2 regions of the Streptomyces sp. NPDC037271 genome follow, and region 1 is predicted to be linked to the other one. Evidence: riboswitches for the same ligand, from Rfam matches in the RefSeq annotation. Region 1 holds a riboswitch; the other holds the start of a gene.

Region 1 (10,484 bases):
TGCTCGACGGCGAACTGGAGTACCGCAAGGGCGATCACGCCGCCGCCTTCGCCGCCCTGGAGCGGTCGGTCGAACTGGACGACAACCTCCCCTACGACGAACCGTGGGGCTGGATGCAGCCCACCCGGCACGCCTACGGAGCCCTGCTCCTGGAACAGGGCCGGGTCACCGAGGCCGAGGCGGTCTACCGGGCCGACCTGGGTCTCGACGACACCCTTCCCCGCCCCCTGCAGCACCCGGGGAACGTCTGGGCCCTGCACGGACTCCACGAGTGCCTGGCGCGCCTGGGCAAGGAGGGGGAGGCGCGGATCGTGGCACAGCAGCTGAAGCTCGCCACCGCCCTGGCGGACGTACCGGTCGAGGCCTCCTGTTTCTGCCGCCTCGACACCGCGCCCGCCACCGGTGGTGCGGACGGCTGCTGCGCCACGGACCACTGAGCGTCCCGGTTGAGCGTCCCGGTTCGGGTCAGACGTTGACGCCGAAGTCCGCGGCGATGCCCGCCAGGCCCGAGGCGTACCCCTGCCCGACCGCCCGGAACTTCCACTCGGCGCCGTGCCGGTACAGCTCGCCGAAGACCATCGCGGTCTCGGTCGACGCGTCCTCGGAGAGGTCGTAGCGGGCGAGTTCCTGGTTGCCCGCCTGGTTGACGACGCGGATGAAGGCGTTGCGGACCTGGCCGAAGCTCTGCCCGCGGTTCTCCGCGTCGTGGATGGAGACCGGGAAGACGATCCTGTCGACCTCGGCGGGGACGGCGGCGAGGTTCACCTTGACCGCCTCGTCGTCGCCCTCGCCCTCGCCGGTGAGGTTGTCGCCGGTGTGCTCCACCGAGCCGTCCGGGCTGGTCAGGTTGTTGTAGAAGACGAAGTGCCCGTCCGAGAGCACCTTGCCGGAGGTGTCGAGGAGCAGTGCGGAGGCGTCGAGGTCGTAGTCGGTACCGGTCGTGGTGCGCACGTCCCAGCCGAGGCCGACGACGACGGCGGTCAGGCCGGGCGCCTCCTTGCTGAGCGAGACGTTGCCGCCCTTGGCCAGGGAAACTCCCACTGCGTTCTCCTTCGTCAGGTCTGCTGGATGACTTCCGCCGATCACGCTACCCGACGCACTACAGTGCTGTAGAAGTATGCCCTTCTATACGATGTGACCTCGGAAGGCGGACAGCGGCGGAAGGAGGCGGGACGTGATGGATCACCGGCGTCCGCGGCGGCGGGGGCAGGGCGAGCTGGAGGCGCTGGTGCTGTCGGCGCTGTGCGAGGCGGACGGGCCCGCGACGGCCGGCTGGGTGCAGGAGCGCCTGGGCGGCGACCTCGCCTACACCACCGTGATCACGATCCTGACCCGATTGCTGGAGAAGGGCGCGGTCAGCCGCGAGCGCGCGGGCCGTTCCTTCGCCTGGACACCCGCCTCCGACCAGGCGGGCCTCGCCGCGCGGAAGATGCGCAAGGTCCTGGACGCCGAGAGCGACCGGGAAGCGGTGCTGGCCAGCTTCGTCACCGGTCTCGACCCGGACGACGAGCGGCTGCTGCGCGAACTCCTGGGACACGCGCGCGATGTGGGGGACGGCTGACGCCGCATGGGTGTATTCGTCTTCCTGCCGCTGGTCCTGCCCTTGACGGCCTGGCCGATCGCCCGGCTGGCCGAACAGCATCTGCACCCGCGGAGTGCGACCAGGCTGCTCACCGCGGTGGCCGCCGTGATGGCCCTGTGCAGCACGGTGTGCCTGGCCCTGGTGATGGTGGTCGGCACCGCGCAACTGCCGGGCAACCCCCTGCCGGACGGCTGGTCCGACCCCGAGGTGCGGGCGGCGGTGCCGTACGACGAGGTCGTCGGCAAGGCGGCGATCCCCGCGTTGTGCGCGGTGGTCGTGGCCTCGGCGCGGGCCCTGTGGCGGCACGGCAGGGTGCGTCGCCGCGCCCACCGCGCGCTGGCCGGACTGCCGGGGACCGGAGTGGCCGTACTCCCGGACGAGGTGCCCTACGCGTACGCGCTGCCCGGCGGCCGCCGGGACCGCGTGGTGGTGAGCACGGCCCTGCTCGACTGCCTCGAACCGGCAGAGCGCCGCGCGCTGTTCGCGCACGAGCGGGCCCACCTGACCGCCCGGCACCATCGCTTCCTGCTCGCCGTCCGGCTCGCCGCCCTGGCCAACCCGTTCCTGCGGCCCCTGCGGACCGCCGTCTCCTACACGGCGGAGCGGTGGGCGGACGAGGAGGCCGCGCGGACGGTCGGCGACCGCCGCGCGGTGGCGACCGCGATCGGCAAGGCGGCCCTGGTCTCCCGGGGCACCCCGGTCGCCACCCTCGCCGGCCTCGCGGCGCCCGGCCCGGTACCGCGCCGGGTGGCGGCCCTGCTGGGCCCCGCGCCCGCTGTCCGCACCTGGCCCCCGGTGTTCACCTCGGTGGGCCTGGCGGCATGGGCCGCGGCCGCCGGAACCGCCGTGTCGGCGATGTCGTCCGCGAACGCCGCCGTCACGATGTTCCTCATCCTCCGCGCCGCGACGCCCCTCTGAGCGTCTCGCGTCTCCCCTCCGAAAACACCCACGCGATCCCGGGGCACTGAGGTGGTCCGGGATTCCATCGGCGGACGGCCGCCCCCCTGGCACCGCGGTGGCCCTGTGGTAGCTTGCGGGAGCCAGTCGAACCCACCTGGTGGGTCAGGGAATCCGGTGCGAATCCGGAGCTGACGCGCAGCGGTGAGGGGGACGGGCGGGACAACGGCCACTGGGCGGCACAAGCCGTCCGGGAAGGCGTCCCGCCCGGGCGATCCCGAGTCCGAAGACCTGCTGGCACCCGCGCCGCGTACGGCGCGGGCCACACCGTACGAACGGGCTTCGCGTATGAGCCCTCGACGCCAGAGGATCTTCCATGTCCGCAGCGCGCCCCGCCGGCTTCCGCCGCTCCTTCCGTTCTTTCCGTCCCTTCCGCTCCCGCTTCCCGCTGCTGCTGTCCGGTGCCCTGCTGGCGTCCGGCTGCGGTTCCGGAACGACCGCCACCGACTCCGCGGCGCCGGCCGAGGCAGCCGGTTATCCACGCACCGTCAGTGACTGCGGGCACAAGGTGGAGATCACCGCGCCACCCGAACGGGCCGTCTCCCTCAACCAGGGCACCACGGAGATCCTGCTCTCGCTGGGCCTGGCCGACCGGATGGCGGGGACTGCCACCTGGACCGACCCGGTCATGAAGGGCCTGGAGAAGGCGAACGCCGGTGTGCCCCGGCTCGCCGACAACATGCCCTCCTTCGAGAAGGTCCTGGACGCCGACCCCGACTTCGTCGCGGCCTCCTTCGCCTCCACGCTCGGCTCCGGCGGCGTGGCCACGCGCGAGCAGTTCACCGAACTCGGGGTGCCCGCCTACCTGTCCCCGTCCGACTGCGTCGGCAAGGACAACGGCGGCGACGGCGACGGCGTCCGCAGCGAGCCCCTGACCATGGACACCGTCTACGGCGAAGTCCACGACCTGGCCCGGGTGTTCGGCGTCGAGCAGCGCGGCGAAGAACTGGTCGCGGACCTGAAGGCGCGGGTCGAGAAGGCCACCTCGGGCGTCGACGCCTCCGGTGTCACCCTCATGTACTGGTTCGCCAACTCCACTTCGCCCTACATGGCGGGCTGCTGCGGCGCCCCCGGCATCATGACCCGCGCGCTCGGCGCGGAGAACGCCATGGACGACACCCACGAGGAATGGCCCCAGGTCGGCTGGGAAACCGTCGCCGACCGAGACCCCGACGTCCTCGTCGTCGGAGACCTCACCCGCAAGTCCCAGACGGCCGAGACCGCCGCGAAGAAGATCGAGTTCCTGGAGTCCGACCCCGTCACCAAGAACATGACCGCCGTCAGGAAGAAGCGGTACGTGCTGCTGAGCGGGCAGGCCATGAACCCCACCATCCGCACCGTCGAGGGCGTGGAGAAGGTGGCGGCGGCGCTGCGCGCGTACGGCCTCACCAAGTGACGTCCGGAAGCCGGATGACGCCGGGAAGCCGGATGACGCCGGGAAGCCGGATGACGCCGGGAAGCCGGATGACGTCCACGAGCCGGGGGACCCCCGGCCTACGCGCGGCCGGCCGCCGCTACCCGGTGTGGGCGGCGGCCGGCTTCGTCGCCCTGTGCGCCTCCGTGGCCGTCGCCGTCACCATCGGTCCCGCGGACATCGGCGTCGGCGAGGTCTGGTCCGTGGTCGTCTCCCATCTCGGCGGCGGTACCCCCGGCGTGGACGTCACCCCGATCCGCGACGGCATCGTCTGGAACCTGCGGCTGCCCCGAACCCTCCTCGCGGCGGTGTGCGGTGCAGGCCTCGCCGTGTGCGGCGCCGTACTCCAGTCCCTGCTGCGCAACCCGCTCGCCGACCCCTTCGTCCTGGGCGTCTCCTCCGGTGCCTCGACCGGTGCCGTCCTGGTCGTCGTCCTCGGCGTGGGCGGCGGCGCGCTGTCCGTGTCGGGCGGGGCGTTCATCGGGGCGGTCTGCTCCTTCGCGCTGGTGATGCTGCTCAGTCACAGCCTCGGCGGCACCCCGGACCGGGTGGTGCTCGCCGGCGTGGCGGCGATGCAGCTGTTCTCCGCGCTCACGTCGTTCGTCGTGATGACCGCGGCCGACGCCGAGACCACCCGCGGCGTGCTGTTCTGGCTGCTCGGCTCGCTCGGCGGGGCGGGCTGGACGGACGTGTGGACGGGTACGGCGGTCCTGGTCGTGGTCCTGGCCGTGTGCCTCGGGTACGCCGGGACACTGGACGCCTTCGCGTTCGGTCAGGACGCGGCGGCCACGCTCGGCGTCCACGTGGCCCGCACCCGGCTGGTCCTGCTGTGCGCCACCGCCCTGCTCACCGCGGCCCTGGTCGCCTCGGCCGGGGCCATCGGCTTCGTCGGCCTGGTGCTGCCGCACGCCGTACGGGCGTTGACCGGCCCCGGACACGCCCGGCTGCTGCCGGTCTGCGCGCTCGCCGGGGCGGTGTTCCTGGTGTGGGTCGACACCCTGGCCCGTACCGTTCTCGAACCCCAGGAGGTCCCGGTGGGCGTGATGACCTCGCTCATCGGCGTGCCCGCCTTCGTCCTCGTCCTGTACCGCACCAGGAGGACACGGTGACGCTGAACGCCGAGCGGGTCTCCCGCGCCGCCGGCGGGCGGCTCATCCTGGACGGCGTCGACCTGGCCCCCCGGCCCGGCGCCATGACCGGACTGCTCGGCCCCAACGGCTCGGGCAAGTCCACCCTGCTGCGGCTGCTGGCCGGCGTGCTCACCCCCGCCTCCGGCGTCGTCACCCTCGACGGCCGCCCGCTGGACCGGGCGGGCCGCAGGGACGTCGCCCGGCGGGTGGCCGTGGTCGAGCAGCAGGCGGACACGCAGGTCGAACTGACCGTCCGGGACGTCGTCCGGCTCGGCCGGATCCCGCACCGCCGCGCCTGGACGCCGACGTCGGCGTCCGACGAGGAGGCGGTCACGGACGCCCTGGAACGCACCGGACTGACCGGGCAGGCGGACCGGCTCTGGCACACCCTCTCCGGCGGCGAACGCCAGCGCGTCCAGATCGCCCGCGCCCTCGCCCAGCAGCCGCGGGAACTCCTGCTGGACGAACCGACCAACCACCTCGACATACAGCACCAGCTCGACGTACTGACCCTGGTCGCCGCCCTGCCCGTCACCAGTGTGGTCGCCCTCCACGACCTCAACCTCGCGGCGATGTACTGCGACCACCTCGTGGTGCTGTCCGAGGGGCGGGTCGTGGCCTGTGGCGATCCCGCCGAGGTCCTGACCGCGGACCTGGTCGCCGAGGTCTACCGGGTGCACGCCGAGATCGCCCCCACCGGGCCGGGCGGCCGCCCGCACGTCCGGTTCCTCGGCACACTGACGGACGCTCCCCGGGCGGGTGACGGTGCTCGGCTCGGCAGCCCGGGCACCACCGCATCGCTCGAGCGGCGCAAGCGACGCGGCTGAGACGGCGCACAGGCCCGAGCCGCCGACCGCCCCGCGGCCCCGGCGGACCCCGGACACCGCCGAGCGGCCGGTCTCACGGCTGCGCCGCGGGGGCGACGGAAGGGACCGCGCTGATCCGCACCCGCCGTGGTCCGGATACTGGCCGGGACGCCTCTCCCGCCCTGACACCACAGGGCGTGGGGCGTGCGCCATGCCCAGTCACCGGCGGCCGAATCGGCGGCGTCCCCCACCGAGCCGGCGCTCTTCCCGGGCGGCATGCCCGGCCCGGCCCCTCGCTCCGCCGGACTCGCCGCCGCACCGGACGGCTCGGTCCTTCGGTCCTGCCGTCCGAGCGGTCAGTCCGTCAGCCCGGCGGCGAGTGCGGCCCCCAGTTCCCAGCAGGCTTCCAATTCGGCCTTGCCGGGCTCACCGGCCACGCTCACCGCCGGCGCCGCGCGCTGCCAGCCGAGGCCGGTCGTGACCGACTCGATGCCGCGCACCGCGCCGGTGGTGTCGCTGCCGCCGTGCACGTAGTAGCCGAAGGGCCGGCCCCGCGTCTCGTCCAGACAGGGGTAGTAGACCTGGTCGAAGAAGTGCTTCAGGGCGCCGGACATGTAGCCCAGGTTGGCCGGAGTGCCCAGCAGGTATCCGTCGGCCTCCAGCACGTCGACCGCCGTCGCCGCCAGCGCCGCCCGCCTGACCACCCGTACCCCTTCGATCTCGGGTGCGGTCGCCCCGGACAGGACGGCTTCCAGCATCGCCCGGCAGTTGGGCGACGGCGTGTGATGCACGATCAGCAGAGTAGGCACACCCGAAGCCTGCCGCCCGGCACCCGCCGGCCGCAAGAAGCGCCACCCCGTCCGGAGCACGGCGCACCCGGCGTTCCGTCGGCCGGGGTGCGTCCGCCCGGCCCGCGGACTCCAGCGCTCCGCGCGCTCGCGGACCTGCCGCTTCTCCCGCTCCGGCGCCTGCTCGGCGCCGCGGACCTTCCTCTCGGCCCCCGTGAGGCCGGCACGGTGGTCCCCCCCGACGTGCCGGAGCCCCACCCTGCCACGGCGGCCGCCGTGCGGACCGCCCGTCCCTGCGGACCCGATGGCCGGGTGCTTCCCGGTCGCAGCGCCCGGCCTGCCGTATCACCGGCTGTTTGCAGTCCGGTCCCGCGGCAACCCGGGCGCGGACACAGGACCGACGCAGTGGAGGCGCCATGCTGCTCAGCCGTGGGAGAACCGCACGTTCCGCCGCCGCGACCGTGCTGGCCGCGGCGGCCCTGGCACTGAGCGGATGCGGCGGGGACGACAGTTTCGAACTGCAGGACTGGCATGCCCCCGGCCAGAACGCGAGCGTCGGCGACGTCCTGATCCGCTACGCCCACGTGGCGGAGCCCAAGGGGGAACCGTGGCGACCGGGTGACGACGTCCCGGCCTACGTCTGGCTCATGAACGAGGGGGACAGCGCCGACCGCCTGGTGGGCGCCGGCAGCCCCGACGCGGAGTCGGTGAGCATCGTGAACGCGGACGGCAAGGCCCTGCCGGACGGGGTGGAACTGCCGCCGGACAAGCTGCGGCAACTGGAGCCGAGCAACAACCACCTGCTGCTGCGGGACGTGCGCGAGGCCGTCCGCGGCGGTGACTTCCTGAAGATCACCCTGACCTTCGAGAAGGCAGGATCCGTCACGTTCAACATCCAGTCGCAGATCCCCGCCTACGACTCCAGCCCTTCCCCCAGTGAGTGATCCCGCCGGTCCCCACGGGCCCCCGCCGGCCCCTCCACGGGTACACTGAGGCCGTTCGCGTTCGATCGGACGACCAGGACGACAGGGAGGTGAGGTCGATGACCGTGCTCCAAGCCGCCTCTCGCGGCGCCCGGGTCTCCCTCGCGTCCCGGGCCACGACCTGACCCAGACGAACGCAACCCAGAAACGGATCCTCATCCCGTCATGTCCCGCACCTGGAACACCCGCGCCGAGACCGGCGCCGACGTCCCCGCCATCCGTGACATCGTCCGCACCGCCTTTCCCACGCCGGAAGAGGCCGCCCTCGTCGACGCTCTGCGCGCCGACCCCGAGGCCTGGATCGACGGCCTGTCCCTCGTCGCCGTGGACGGAGACGACCGCCCCGTGGGCCACGCCCTGCTGACCCGCTGCCACATCGGGGACAGCCCGGCGCTCTGCCTGGCACCCGTCGCCGTCCGGCCCGAGCTCCAGCACGGCGGCGCCGGCTCCGCGGCCGTCCGGGCGGCGCTCGCCGCGGCCGAGCGCCTGGGCGAGCGCCATGTCGTCGTCCTCGGACACCCGCGGTACTACCCGCGGTTCGGCTTCGGCCGGGCCTCCGTCCACGGGATCAGCCTGACCATCGACGTTCCGGACGAGGCACTCATGGCCCTCACCCTGGACGCCGCCCACCCGCTGCCCGCCGGCACCGTCCGCTACGCGGCACCGTTCGGCATCTGACCGGCGGCCGGCCCACCGTGCCGCGCCGCGCGAGCGGTTCGAGCGCGGTGGCGCGCGGCCGAGGTGCCCGGCAAGCGGAAGGGGCCGCCCACCGTGCGTGGTGGGCGGCCCCTGTCAGGCCGTGACGTGCCGTGGGCCGACGGCTCAGCCGACCGGGGACGCCGGTCCGCTGTCCGCCTTCGACGGGGTGTCACCGGAGCGCTGCGCCGGTACGGAGACCGTGCCGCCGGCGACCTCGCCGGCTTCCTCGGCCAGACGCTCCATGCCGCTGGTGGTCTTCAGCGGCTTCTCCTTGATGAAGACCACGGCGACCAGAGCCAGCAGCGCGAACGGGGTGGCGACGAGGAACAGGTCGGCGGTGGCGACACCGTAGGCGTGCTCCACGATCTCCCGCATCGGTGCGGGCAGCGTGCTCATGTCCGGGACGGCCCCGTGACCGCCGCCCGAGCCGCCCTCGGCGGCACCGGCGGCACCGGCCTTCTCCAGGCCCTTGGTCATCTCGCTCGCGACCCGGTTGGCGAGGATCGCGCCGAGGACGCTGGTGCCGATCGTGCCGCCCATGCTGCGGAAGAAGGACAGCACCGAGGTCGCGGCGCCCAGCTCGGCAGCGGGGACGTCGTTCTGTGCGGCGAGCACCAGGTTCTGCATCAGCATGCCGACGCCGACGCCGAGGACGGCCATGTAGATGCTGAGCAGCCCGAAGTGGGTGTCGGCGTCGATCAGGGAGAGCAGGGCGAGGCCGACGGTCATGATGACCGCGCCCGCCACCAGGTAGCCCTTCCACTTTCCGGTCCGGCTGATCAGCTGTCCGGCGACGGTGGACGAGACCAGCAGGCCCAGGATCATCGGCAGGCTCATCAGGCCCGCGACGGTCGGCGACTTGCCCAGGGACACCTGGAAGTACTGCGAGAGGAAGACGGTTCCGCCGAACATGGCGACACCGACCAGGAGGCTGGCGACCGTGGTCAGGGTGACCGTGCGGTTCCTGAAGATGTCGAGCGGGATGACCGGCTCGGCGGTGCGGGCCTCGACGAGGACCGCCAGGCCCAGCAGCAGCACACCGCCGATGACGAGCGCGGCGGTCTGCCAGGACGCCCAGTCGAACCGGTTGCCGGCCAGCGAGACCCAGATGAGCAGCGCGCAGACACCGGCGACGATCAGGAAGGCGCCGAGCCAGTCGATCTTCGCCTGGCGCTTGACGGTGGGCAGCTTCAGCGTGCGCTGCAACAGGAGGATGGCCAGCAGGGCGAAGGGCACGCCGATGAAGAAGCACCAGCGCCAGCCCAGCCACGACGTGTCGACCAGCACGCCGCCGATCAGCGGTCCGGCCACGGTGCCCACGGCGAAGACGGCACCGAAGATGCCGGAGTACTTGCCCAGTTCCCGGGGCGGGATGACGGCGGCCATGACGACCTGGGCGAGCGCGGTCAGGCCGCCCGCGCCGATGCCCTGCACGACCCGGCTGAAGATCAGCAGCGTCGTGTCGTGCGAGAAGCCCGCCAGCAGCGAGCCGACCACGAACATGAGGAGCGAGAGCTGGAGCAGCAGCTTCTTGTTGAAGAGGTCGGACAGCTTGCCCCACAGGGGCACCGTCGCGGTCATGGCCAGCAGTTCGGCGGTGACGACCCAGGTGTAGGAGGACTGGCTGGCGCCCAGGTCGGCGATGATCGTCGGCAGCGCGTTGGACACGACGGTGCCCGCCAGGATGGCGACGAACATGCCGGCCATCAGGCCGGACATGGCCTGGAGTATCTGCCGTTGGTTCATGGAGGTGGGAGGCGCGTCGGCGGGCGCCTGAGCTGCGGTCACGACTTCTCTTTCGACGGTGGTGATCGGTGATCCGCGCGGTCCGGGCGGGAACGTCGGGTCCTCGGGCGCGCGGGTCGGAAGGTGGGGGCACCGGGTCGGCTCGGAAGCCGGACGGCCGGTGCGGTGGACTACGCGGGCGGCGCCGGCAGCCCGGCGGCGAGGAGGGTGAACACCTCCTGGAACACGTCGCGGAAGGCGCGCTCCTTCGGGCGGGCGCACCAGTGATCGATGCTGGCCCGGACGGCGGTGACCGCCACCGCGGCCAGCAGCCGGGGGTAGAGGTCCAGGGCCTGGCGCCGCTCCTCGTCGGACGCGGCCGGTGGTGCGGGGGCGCCTG
Region 2 (10,484 bases), on a different contig from region 1:
GACCGGGCGCCAGCGGGCGTTGGAGCGGCCCGCCTGCTCGGTCGGGTAGAAGTTGATGTCCACGACCCGGTCGAGGAAGGTGACAGCGGTGCGGACGGTGGCGTCCAGCCGCTCCCAGTCGATGTCGCCGGCCTCCCGGTCGACGAACGCGCCGAGGTTGACCGAGCCCAGGTTGCAGACCGCGGTCTCCCCGTCGTCGGTGACCTCCAGGATCTCCGTGCAGAGGTTGGAGGAGTGGACGACGTGGCCCGGCTCGGCGGTCTGGTTGGCGGTGCGGTTGGCGGTGTCCTTGAAGGTCATCCAGCCGTTGCCGGTCTGCGCGAGGGTGCGCATCATGCGGCCGTACAGCTCGCGGGCGGGCAGCGTCCTGCGGGCGAGCCCCGCGGCTTCGGCCCTGCGGTAGGCGGCGTCGAACTCCTCGCCCCACAGGTCGGTCAGCCCGGGCACGTCGGCGGGGGAGAACAGCGACCACGGCCCGTCGGCGTCCACCCGGCGCATGAACTCGTCGGGGATCCAGTGCGCCAGGTTCAGGTTGTGGGTGCGGCGGGCGTCCTCGCCGGTGTTGTCCCGCAGTTCCAGGAACTCCTCGATGTCCGCGTGCCAGGTCTCCAGGTAGACCGCCGCCGCGCCCTTGCGCCGGCCGCCCTGGTTCACGGCGGCGACCGAGGCGTCCAGCGTCTTCAGGAACGGGACGATGCCGTTGGAGTGCCCGTTGGTGCCGCGGATCAGTGAACCCCGGGCGCGGACGCGGGAGTAGGCGATGCCGATGCCGCCGGCGTGCTTGGACAGGCGGGCGACCTGGTGGAGGCGGTCGTAGAGGGAGTCCAGCTCGTCCTTGGGGGAGTCGAGGAGGTAGCAGGACGACATCTGGGCGTGCCGGGTGCCGGAGTTGAACAGGGTGGGGGAGGAGGGCAGGTAGTCGAGGTGGCTCATCAGCCCGTAGAGGGCGGCCACTTCGTCGACGGACCGTACGGTGTCGTCCTCGGCGAGCCCGGCGGCGACGCGCAGCAGGAAGTGCTGGGGCGTCTCGACGGCCTTGCGGGTGATCGGGTGCCGGAGCAGGTAGCGGCTGTACAGGGTGCGCAGCCCGAAGTAGCCGAAGCGGTCGTCGGCGGCCGGGTCGATCAGCGCGTCCAGCCGGTCCGCGTGCAGTCGGACGAACTCGGCGGTGCGGTCGGCGATCAGGCCCTCGCGGTGGCCGGTGGCGACCGACTCGGTGAAGGAGGTGACGCCCTGGGAGGCGGCCTCGGCGCGGATGCCGATGGTCAGCAGCCGGGCGGCCAGCCGGGAGTAGACCGGGTCCTCCGAGATGAGCCCGGCAGCCGCCTCGGTGGCGAGTTCGCGGAGCTCGGCCTCGTCCGCGCGGGCGGACCGGCCGCGCAGTGCGGCGGCGGCGACCCGGCCGGGGTCGGCGTCGGGGAGGTCGGCGGTCAGCCCGGTCAGGGTCCGCAGCAGGACGGCACCCGGGTTGCCGGGTTCCTCGGTCACTCCGGGTACCGGAGCCGCTGAGGTCGCTGAAGGCGTCACCGGGGTCGCTGAAACCGGGTCGGCTGGCGCGATGGTCACGTGGGGCACTCCCTCGCTCGGCACGGGGCCTGGCGGAGGGCAGGGGGCAGCTCACGAGCGCACACGGCGTCGCGTCCACCGGCCCACTCCACGAGGCCCGGACGTCATGGCACCCGGACCGGGACGGCCGGGCGCACTGTCGGCAGGTCCTCGGACTCGACTCGTGTACAGACGCACACGAGTACACCGTTGCGGGACAGTTCCGGATTCGCACCGGATTCCCCTGCGGCGACAGCGAGCATGAGCATACATCTTGTGCCGTGTTCCGCGAGCACCCCCAGATGTAGTGCCGATCCCGTGCCGGACGTCAGCGCGTGGTCGTGCTCCGCCGCCGCGTACGGCAACGGGCCGCCGGATCTCTCCGACGGCCCGACGCGTGCCAGGGGTCAGTGCGAGGTGCCCGCCGTGGCCGGCGGCAGTTCCACCTGGACGCCGGGGTCGCCCGCGTCCGCCGTGTAGTCGCCCGGCTTGGTCTCGTCGACGCCGTCGGGCGCCTTGGCCGCCCGCAGGACGAAGGTCAGGACGACGGTGACCAGGACGTTCAGCACGAAGGCGGTGAGGCCGATGTAGCCGATCTCGCCGATGCCGGGGATCTCGTCGGAGGAGCCGCCGAAGTGCTTCTGCGTCGGCGAGGCGACACCGTACGCGGCGACCGTGCCGTAGACCATGCCGACCGCCCAGCCGCCGAGCAGCGCCCAGCGGTGGAACCAGCGGGTGAACAGGCCGCCGACCAGGGCCGGGAAGGTCTGCAGGATCCAGATGCCGCCGAGCAGCTGGAAGTTGATCGCGACCGTCTTGTCCATGCCGAGGACGAAGACCAGCGCGCCCACCTTCACCAGCAGGGAGACCAGCTTGGAGACCTTCGTCTCCTGCGCCGGGGTGGCGTCCGGCTTGATGAAGTCCTTGTAGATGTTGCGGGTGAAGAGGTTCGCGGCCGCGATCGACATGATCGCCGCCGGGACCAGCGCGCCGATACCGATCGCCGCGAAGGCCACGCCTGCGAACCAGTCCGGGAACATGTTCTCGAACAGCTGCGGGATCGCCAGCTGGCCGTTCTCCACCTTGACCCCGGCCGCGATCGCCATGAAGCCCAGCAGCGCGAGCAGACCGAGCATCAGCGAGTACAGGGGCAGGATCGTGGTGTTGCGGCGGATCACCTCGCGGCTGCGCGAGGACAGCGTGGCGGTGATCGAGTGCGGGTACATGAAGAGCGCGAGCGCCGAGCCGAGTGCCAGGGTGGCGTACGTCCACTGGCCGCCGTGGTCCGGCACCAGCCCGCCGTTGCCCGACTCGGTGAACTTGTCGCCCGCCGCGGCGAAGATGTCGTCGAAGCCGCCCAGCTTGATCGGGATGTAGATGATCGCCACCGCGATCACGATGTAGATCAGCGTGTCCTTCACGAAGGCGATCAGCGCGGGCGCGCGCAGCCCCGACGAGTAGGTGTACGCCGCCAGCACGCCGAAGGCGATCAGCAGGGGCAGGTCCTTGACGAACCAGTTGGTGTCCTCGCCGCCGCCGACGCCCATCACGTCCAGCACGGCCTGGATGCCGACCAGCTGGAGCGCGATGTACGGCATCGTGGCCAGGATGCCCGTCAAGGCGACCGCCAGCGACAGCCCCTTCGAGCCGAACCGGCCGCGGACGAAGTCCGAGGTCGTCACGTACCCGTGCTTGTGGGAGACCGACCACAGCCGCGGCAGGAAGGTGAAGATCAGCGGGTAGACCAGGATCGTGTAGGGCACCGCGAAGAAGCCGGCCGCGCCCGCCGCGTAGATCGCCGCCGGTACGGCCACGAAGGTGTACGCGGTGTACAGGTCGCCGCCCAGCAGGAACCAGGTGACCCAGGTGCCGAACGAGCGGCCGCCGAGGCCCCACTCGTCGAGGCTCTGGTCGTTCGCGGCCCGGCGCCAGCGGGCGGCCAGGAAGCCCATGGCGGTGACGAGGACGAAGAAGAAGATGAAGACGGCGAGTGCGACGCCGTTCACGCCGTCGTTCACTTGGCCCCGCCTTCCCGGCGGGCGCGCTGGTCACGCTGCCACAGCTTGTAGGCGATCACCGTGAGCACGGTGGAGACGATCACCCACGCCATCTGGTACCAGTAGAAGAACGGGATGCCGATGAAGGCCGGGTCCGTCTTCGCGTACGAACCGACCCACAGCATGGCGACGAACGGTGCGGCAAGGCAGAGGCCGATGACGACGCGCACCGGCGTCACCGTCGGCCCTCTGCTCACTTCCGGGGCTTGTGACATGCGGTGGCTCCGTCCCCTCGCTGATCACCTCGTGCAGTGCGCACGAAATGTAGGGGACGGCGTCAGGACAGCGGAAGACCTCGTCCGCATATCGGTCCTCAACCGCAACGTCGCCGCCGCGCGTGCGGGGGTTCGCCGGATACGCCCCGGGGCCGGGCCGTGCTCAGTCCCGGGGCCGCTTCAGCCGGGCCACGAACTTGTAGCGGTCGCCCCGGTACACCGAGCGCACCCACTCCACCGGCTGGCCCGTCCGGTCCTGCGAGTGCCGGGAGAGCATCAGCATGGGCAGGCCGACGTCGGTGCCGAGCAGGCCGGCCTCGCGCGGCGTGGCCAGCGAGGTCTCGATGGTCTCCTCGGCCTCGGCGAGATGGACGTCGTACACCTCGGCGAGGGCCGTGTAGAGGGACGTGTACTTCACCAGGGAGCGGCGCAGGGCCGGGAAGCGCTTGGCGCTCAGGTGGGTGGTCTCGATGGCCATCGGCTCGCCGTTGGCCATGCGCAGCCGCTCGATGCGCAGCACCCGCCCGCCGGCCGTGATGTCCAGCAGTCCGGCGAGCCGGTCGTCGGCGGTGATGTAGCCGATGTCCAGCAGCTGCGAGGTGGGTTCGAGGCCCTGGGCCCGCATGTCCTCGGTGTACGAGGTGAGTTGCAGGGCCTGCGACACCTTTGGCTTGGCGACGAAGGTGCCCTTGCCCTGGATGCGCTCCAGCCGGCCTTCGACGACCAGTTCCTGCAGGGCCTGGCGCACGGTCGTGCGCGAGGTGTCGAACTCCGCGGCCAGCGTGCGCTCGGGCGGGACCGGCGTGCCCGGAGTCTGCGTCCGGGTCATGTCGAGCAGATGCTTCTTCAGACGGTAGTACTTGGGCACGCGCGCGGTACGGACGGTCGCCCCACCCTCGTTCTCCGCACTGCTGACGTCGGTGCTCATGCTCTGCCTTCCCGGCTCCGGGTGCCGAAGCGACCGATATCCCTGTCGGCCACGGCTCACATCGTGGCACGGCTTCGTGCCGGTGTGGTCCCGCACGCTCCGTGATCCCTTCTGTATACCCGCGCGGCCCCTGCTGGTCTAGTCCATAGCGTCACCCGGAGCCACTGGTACGCGCGTTCGGGCCCGTACCGGCACGTCATTGGGCGGGCGGTGGTACGCCCGGTCCCGGTCCGCCCGATCTGCCCGTTGCGCAATGAAAGGTCCCTGCATATCTCGGTCGCATCACGGACGAGGGGGCCGTGGTTGAACACCCTTGACAGCCCTATTGGTCTGGGCCAAGCTCCCCGTACTGGTCTACACCATTGGTCCAGGTCCCGGCCCCATGGGCGGTCCGCGTCGACGAGCAACCGCGGGGAGGCAGGGGGGTTGTGTGGCATCCCTGAGGAGGGTTGGCGTGAAGCGCAAGCTGACAGCCGCGATCGGTATCGCGGGCATGATGGTCTCGATCGCGGCGTGCGGGGGCGACGACGGCAAGGAGACCGGGGCGGACGGTTACGCCGGCGAGACGCTCAACGTGTGGGTGATGGACGGTTCCTCGCCCGACGGCTGGCAGGCGGACCTCGCCAAGGAGTTCGAGGCGAAGACCAAGGCCAAGGTCAAGTTCGAGATCCAGAAGTGGAACGGCATCCAGCAGAAGCTGACCACCGCTCTCTCCGAGGAGAACCCGCCCGACGTCTTCGAGATCGGCAACACCCAGACCCCCGCCTACGCCAAGACCGGCGGACTGGCGGACCTGAGCGACCTCAAGAGCGAGATCGGCACCGACTGGTCCGAGTCCCTCAACAAGTCCGCCGTCTTCGACGGCAAGCAGTACGCGGCCCCGTGGTTCGTGGTCAACCGCGTGGTCGTCTACAACAAGAAGATCTGGGCGGACGCGGGCATCAAGGGCACGCCCAAGACCCGCGACGAGTTCTACAACGCCCTCAAGACGATCGGCGAGAAGACCGACGCCGAGCCGATCTACCTGCCCGGCCAGAACTGGTACCACTTCGTGGGCCTGGTCATCGGCGAGGGCGGCGAGCTGGTCAAGAAGGACGGCGACAAGTACGTCTCCAACCTCGGCGACCCGAAGATCGCCGCCGCCACCGAGACCTACAAGAAGTTCCAGGCCCTGTCCAAGGCGCCCAAGGACAAGGACGAGGCCACCCCGCAGCAGGGCGAGATCTTCGCCAAGGGCAAGACCGGCGCCTTCATCGGCATGGGCTGGGAGGGCGCCACGGCGATCACCACCAACCCGGCGATCGAGAAGGACCTCGGCTACTTCACCATCCCGGGCGCCACGGCCGACAAGCCCGAGGGCGTCTTCCTCGGCGGCTCCAACCTGGCCGTCGCCGCGGGCAGCAAGAAGCAGGAACTGGCCAAGGAGTTCCTGAAGCTCGCGCTGTCCGACAAGTACGAGGGTGCGCTGGCCAAGGCCAACGGCGTCATCCCCAACAAGGAGTCGCTGCAGACCAACCTGCAGGGCAACGCCGCCGCCGAGGCCGCCGCGCCGGCCACGAAGTTCGGTGACACCACGCCGCTGATCCCGGAGTGGGCCGCGGTCGAGAACGACCCCAACCCGATCAAGACGTATCTGACGGCCGTGCTGAAGGGCAAGTCGCCGGCCGAGGCCGCCGAGCAGGTCGAGGGCGAGTTCAACGAGCGCCTGGCGCAGCAGCAGTAGCACCGGGTGAGCCGGGGGGGGGGCCGGCACACGGCGGCCCCCCCCCCGGCGTCGAGGTGAACAGGTCGAGAAGAGAGAGACCGCGAGCATGACCGTGCAGACCGAACGGCCGCCCTCAGGCCCGGCGGACGTCCGCAAGGCGGACGGCGGGGAGGCCGGCGGGCCGAAACAGAGAGCCGCGTCGCGCGCCGGCGCGCTCACCCCGTACCTGTTGCTGCTGCCCGCCTGCGCGGCCACCGTGCTGCTGCTCGGCTGGCCGCTGCTGAAGGACGCCCTGCTGTCCTTCCAGAACCTCAACATGACGCAGCTGATCCAGCACGTCACCGAGTGGAACGGCCTCGACAACTACAAGGAGGTCCTCACCAGCGAGGACTTCTGGCGGGTCACCGTCCGCTCGATCCTCTTCACCGCGGTCAACGTCGCCCTCACCATGCTGGTGGGTGCCCTGATCGGTCTGCTGCTCGCCCGCCTCGGCAGGGTGATGCGGCTCGTGCTGCTGATCGGCCTGGTGCTGGCGTGGGCCATGCCGGTGGTCGCCGCGACCACCGTCTACCAGTGGCTCTTCGCCCAGCGCTTCGGCGTCGTCAACTGGGTCCTGGACAAGCTCGGCTGGCACTCCATGGCCGACTACAGCTGGACCGGCAGCCAGATGTCGACCTTCTTCGTCGTCACCGTGCTCATCGTCTGGATGTCCGTCCCGTTCGTCGCGATCAACCTGTACGCGGCGACCACCACCATCTCCGCCGAGCTGTACGAGGCCGCCTCCCTCGACGGAGCCGGCGCCTGGCGCAGCTTCACCACGGTCACCCTGCCGGTCCTGCGGCCGTTCCTCTACGCCACGACCTTCCTGGAGATCATCTGGATCTTCAAGGCGTTCGTCCAGGTCTACACGTTCAACGGCGGCGGCCCGGACCGTCTCACCGAGATCCTGCCCGTCTACGCCTACATCGAGGGCGTCGGCAACCAGCACTACGGCATGGGCGCGGCGATCGCCGTCCTGACCATCCTGATCCTGCTCGGCCTGACCGCCTACTACCTCAGGATCGTGCTCAAGCAAGAGGAGGACGAGCTGTGAAGCGCTCGCTCTTCGGCCGCCTGTGGCCCAACGTCACGGCCGTCGTCCTGTTCATCGGCCTCGTCTTCCCCGTCTACTGGATGTTCGCCACGGCCTTCAAGCCGACCGGTGACATCATCTCGGAGGACCCGGTCTGGTTCCCGACCGACGTCACCTTCGAGCACTTCAGGACCGCGGTCAACGCCGACCACTTCTGGACGTACGTCGGCAACTCGTTCATCGTCACCGTCTGCGCGGTCGTCTTCTCGATGGTCATCGCGCTGGCCGGGGCGTTCGCCCTGGCACGGATGCGGTTCCGGGGGCGGCGGGGCTTCATCGTCGGCTTCATGCTCGCCCAGATGGCGCCCTGGGAAGTCATGGTCATCGCGATCTACATGATCGTGCGCGACGCGTCGATGCTGAACAGCCTGGTGCCGCTCACCCTCTTCTACATGATGATGATCCTGCCCTTCACCATCCTGACGCTGCGCGGCTTCGTCGCCGCCGTGCCGAGGGAACTGGAGGAGTCCGCGCTGGTCGACGGCTGCACCCGCGGCCAGGCGTTCCGCCGGGTCATCCTGCCGCTGCTCGCCCCGGGGCTGATGTCCACCTCGATGTTCGGCTTCATCACCGCCTGGAACGAACTGCCCCTCATCCTGGTCGTCAACAAGGAGGCCGAGTCCCAGACCCTGCCGCTGTGGCTGACCAGCTTCCAGACCGTCTTCGGCGACAACTGGGGCGCGACCATGGCCGCCTCCTCGCTCTTCGCCATCCCGATCCTGATCCTCTTCGTCTTCCTGCAGCGCAAGGCCGTCAGCGGCCTGACCGCCGGCGCAGTGAAGGGATAACGCGACCGATGACGACCATCGCCAGGGCAACCGACACCCTCACGCGCGACGCGCTCACCGTCCTCCAACCCGGATTCACCGGCACCACCGCCCCCGACTGGCTGCTGCGCCGCCTCGGCGAGGGCCTGGCCTCCGTCGGCCTGTTCGGACGCAACATCGCCTCGGCCGAGCAGCTGGCCGCGCTGACCGCGCAGCTGCGCGCCGAACGCGAGGACGTCCTCGTCGCCATCGACGAGGAGAGCGGCGACGTCACCCGGCTGGAGGTGCGCACCGGCTCCTCCTTCCCCGGCAACCTCGCCCTCGGCGCGGTGGACGACGTCGGGCTCACCCGGGAGGTGGCCGCGGAACTGGGCCGCCGGCTCGCGGCCTGCGGCGTCAACCTCAACTGGGCCCCGTCCGCCGACGTCAACTCCAACCCGGACAACCCGGTCATCGGCGTGCGCTCCTTCGGCGCCGCCACCGACCTGGTCGCCCGGCACACCGCCGCCTACGTCACCGGCATGCAGTCGGCGGGCGTGGCCGCCTGCACCAAGCACTTCCCGGGCCACGGGGACACGGCCGTCGACTCCCACCACGCCATGCCGCGCATCGACGTGGACGCCGCGGTGCTGGCCGAGCGTGACCTGGTCCCGTTCCGCGCGGCCATCGCCGCCGGCAGCCGCGCGGTGATGAGCGCCCACATCCTGGTTCCGGCCCTGGACCCGGACCGACCGGCAACGTTGTCCCACCGCATCCTGACCGACCTGCTCCGCGGCGAACTGGGCTTCGACGGCCTGATCGTCACCGACGGCATGGAGATGCGGGCCATCGCGGGCACCTACGGCATCGAACGCGGCAGCGTCCTGGCGGTCGCGGCCGGCGCCGACGCCATCTGCGTGGGCGGCGGCCTGTCCGACGAGGACACCGTACGGCGGCTGTGCGACGCGCTGGTCGCGGCCGTCCGCTCGGGCGAGCTGCCCGAGGAGCGCCTGGCCGACGCGGCGGAACGCGTCCGCGCCCTGGCCCGCTGGACCACCGCGCACCGGACGGACGCCCCGGGTGCGGAGGCCGCCGGCGGGCAGGGGGACGGGGACGTGGGCCTGCGTGCCGCCCGGCGCGCCGTGCGGGTCACCGGCGCCGAGGGCTTCACCCCCCTCACCGACCCGCCGTACGTCGCCGCCCTCACGCCCGTCGCGAACATCGCGGTCGGCGACGAGACCCCCTGGGGCGTCGCCGCCGAGCTCCTCCGCATGCTCCCCGGCACGGAGACCGGCAGCTTCACCGGACCGGACGCCGGGAGGGAGGTGCTGGCCGCGGCCGGCCCGCGCCGCGTCGTGGCCGTGGTCCGCGACGAGCACCGCCACCCCTGGATGGCGGCGGCCCTCGACATCCTGCTGGCGGCTCGCCCCGACACGATCGTGGTCGAGATGGGCGTCCCCGGCGCCGAGCCCCGCGGCGCCCTCCACCTGGCCACCCACGGCGCGGCCCGCGTCTGCGGCCGGGCGGCGGCGGAGGTCATCGCGGGGGTGTAGCGGGTACGCCCGCCGGTACGACGCAGGCGCCGGGTCCCTCGACGGGAGCCGGCGCCTCGGCCGGTGCGGGCGGGGTCCGGCCGCGCCGCCCGGGGCGCCGGGCGGGCCGGTCCGGGGGCGGTGGGACGCGGAAGGCCTGGGACGCGGAAGGCCGCACCCCGTGAGGTGCGGAGCCGGGCCCGGGGGTGCCCAAGAGGCGTGGAGCGGGACTTCTTCGTGCGCGCGGGCTCACCCGTCGGTACGACGAAGGGCGCCCCCGCGATGGCGGGGGATCGGCGCCCTTCCTGCACGCGGGCCGCGCGGCCTTTTCGGCCGGAGCAGGCTCAGATGCCCTGCCAGTCGGGCTTGTGGGCGTAGGTGTGCCGGAAGTAGTCGGCGAGCTTCAGCTTGGAGGCCGCGGCCGTGTCGACGACGACCGTGGCGTGCGGGTGGAGTTGCAGCGCGGAGGCCGGGCACACGGCCGCGACCGGACCTTCGACGCTCGCGGCGACCGCGTCCGCCTTGCCCTCGCCGGTGGCGAGCAGCACCACGTGCCGGGCCTCCAGGATGGTCCCGATGCCCTGCGTCATCACGTGGTGCGGCACCTGCTCGATGTCGCCGTCG

Evidence for each region. Region 1 has a riboswitch for cobalamin ahead of ACZ7G3_RS19085 (ABC transporter substrate-binding protein). Riboswitches for the same ligand answer to the same signal wherever they lie in the genome.
Region 2: linked by a shared signal. The riboswitch ahead of ACZ7G3_RS03765 (ribonucleoside-diphosphate reductase subunit alpha) and the one ahead of ACZ7G3_RS19085 (ABC transporter substrate-binding protein) in region 1 are both predicted to bind cobalamin.

The regions. Positions count from the first base shown of each region.
Region 1 is NZ_JBVJVN010000010.1:91,898-102,381, reverse strand. It holds gene ACZ7G3_RS19105 (hypothetical protein) at 1-437, shown strand, start outside; gene ACZ7G3_RS19100 (TerD family protein) at 466-1,041, opposite strand; gene ACZ7G3_RS19095 (BlaI/MecI/CopY family transcriptional regulator) at 1,178-1,561, shown strand; gene ACZ7G3_RS19090 (M56 family metallopeptidase) at 1,568-2,500, shown strand; cobalamin riboswitch at 2,607-2,792, shown strand; gene ACZ7G3_RS19085 (ABC transporter substrate-binding protein) at 2,856-3,935, shown strand; gene ACZ7G3_RS19080 (FecCD family ABC transporter permease) at 3,968-5,062, shown strand; gene ACZ7G3_RS19075 (ABC transporter ATP-binding protein) at 5,059-5,910, shown strand; gene ACZ7G3_RS19070 (flavodoxin family protein) at 6,246-6,698, opposite strand; gene ACZ7G3_RS19065 (copper chaperone PCu(A)C) at 7,094-7,621, shown strand; gene ACZ7G3_RS19060 (GNAT family N-acetyltransferase) at 7,826-8,338, shown strand; gene ACZ7G3_RS19055 (MDR family MFS transporter) at 8,483-10,105, opposite strand; gene ACZ7G3_RS19050 (TetR/AcrR family transcriptional regulator) at 10,276-10,484, opposite strand, start outside.
Region 2 is NZ_JBVJVN010000001.1:819,466-829,949, forward strand. It holds gene ACZ7G3_RS03765 (ribonucleoside-diphosphate reductase subunit alpha) at 1-1,566, opposite strand, end outside; cobalamin riboswitch at 1,691-1,814, opposite strand; gene mctP (monocarboxylate uptake permease MctP) at 1,953-3,563, opposite strand; gene ACZ7G3_RS03775 (DUF3311 domain-containing protein) at 3,560-3,817, opposite strand; gene ACZ7G3_RS03780 (GntR family transcriptional regulator) at 3,981-4,745, opposite strand; gene ACZ7G3_RS03785 (extracellular solute-binding protein) at 5,200-6,468, shown strand; gene ACZ7G3_RS03790 (carbohydrate ABC transporter permease) at 6,557-7,543, shown strand; gene ACZ7G3_RS03795 (carbohydrate ABC transporter permease) at 7,540-8,370, shown strand; gene ACZ7G3_RS03800 (glycoside hydrolase family 3 protein) at 8,379-9,881, shown strand; gene nagB (glucosamine-6-phosphate deaminase) at 10,205-10,484, opposite strand, start outside.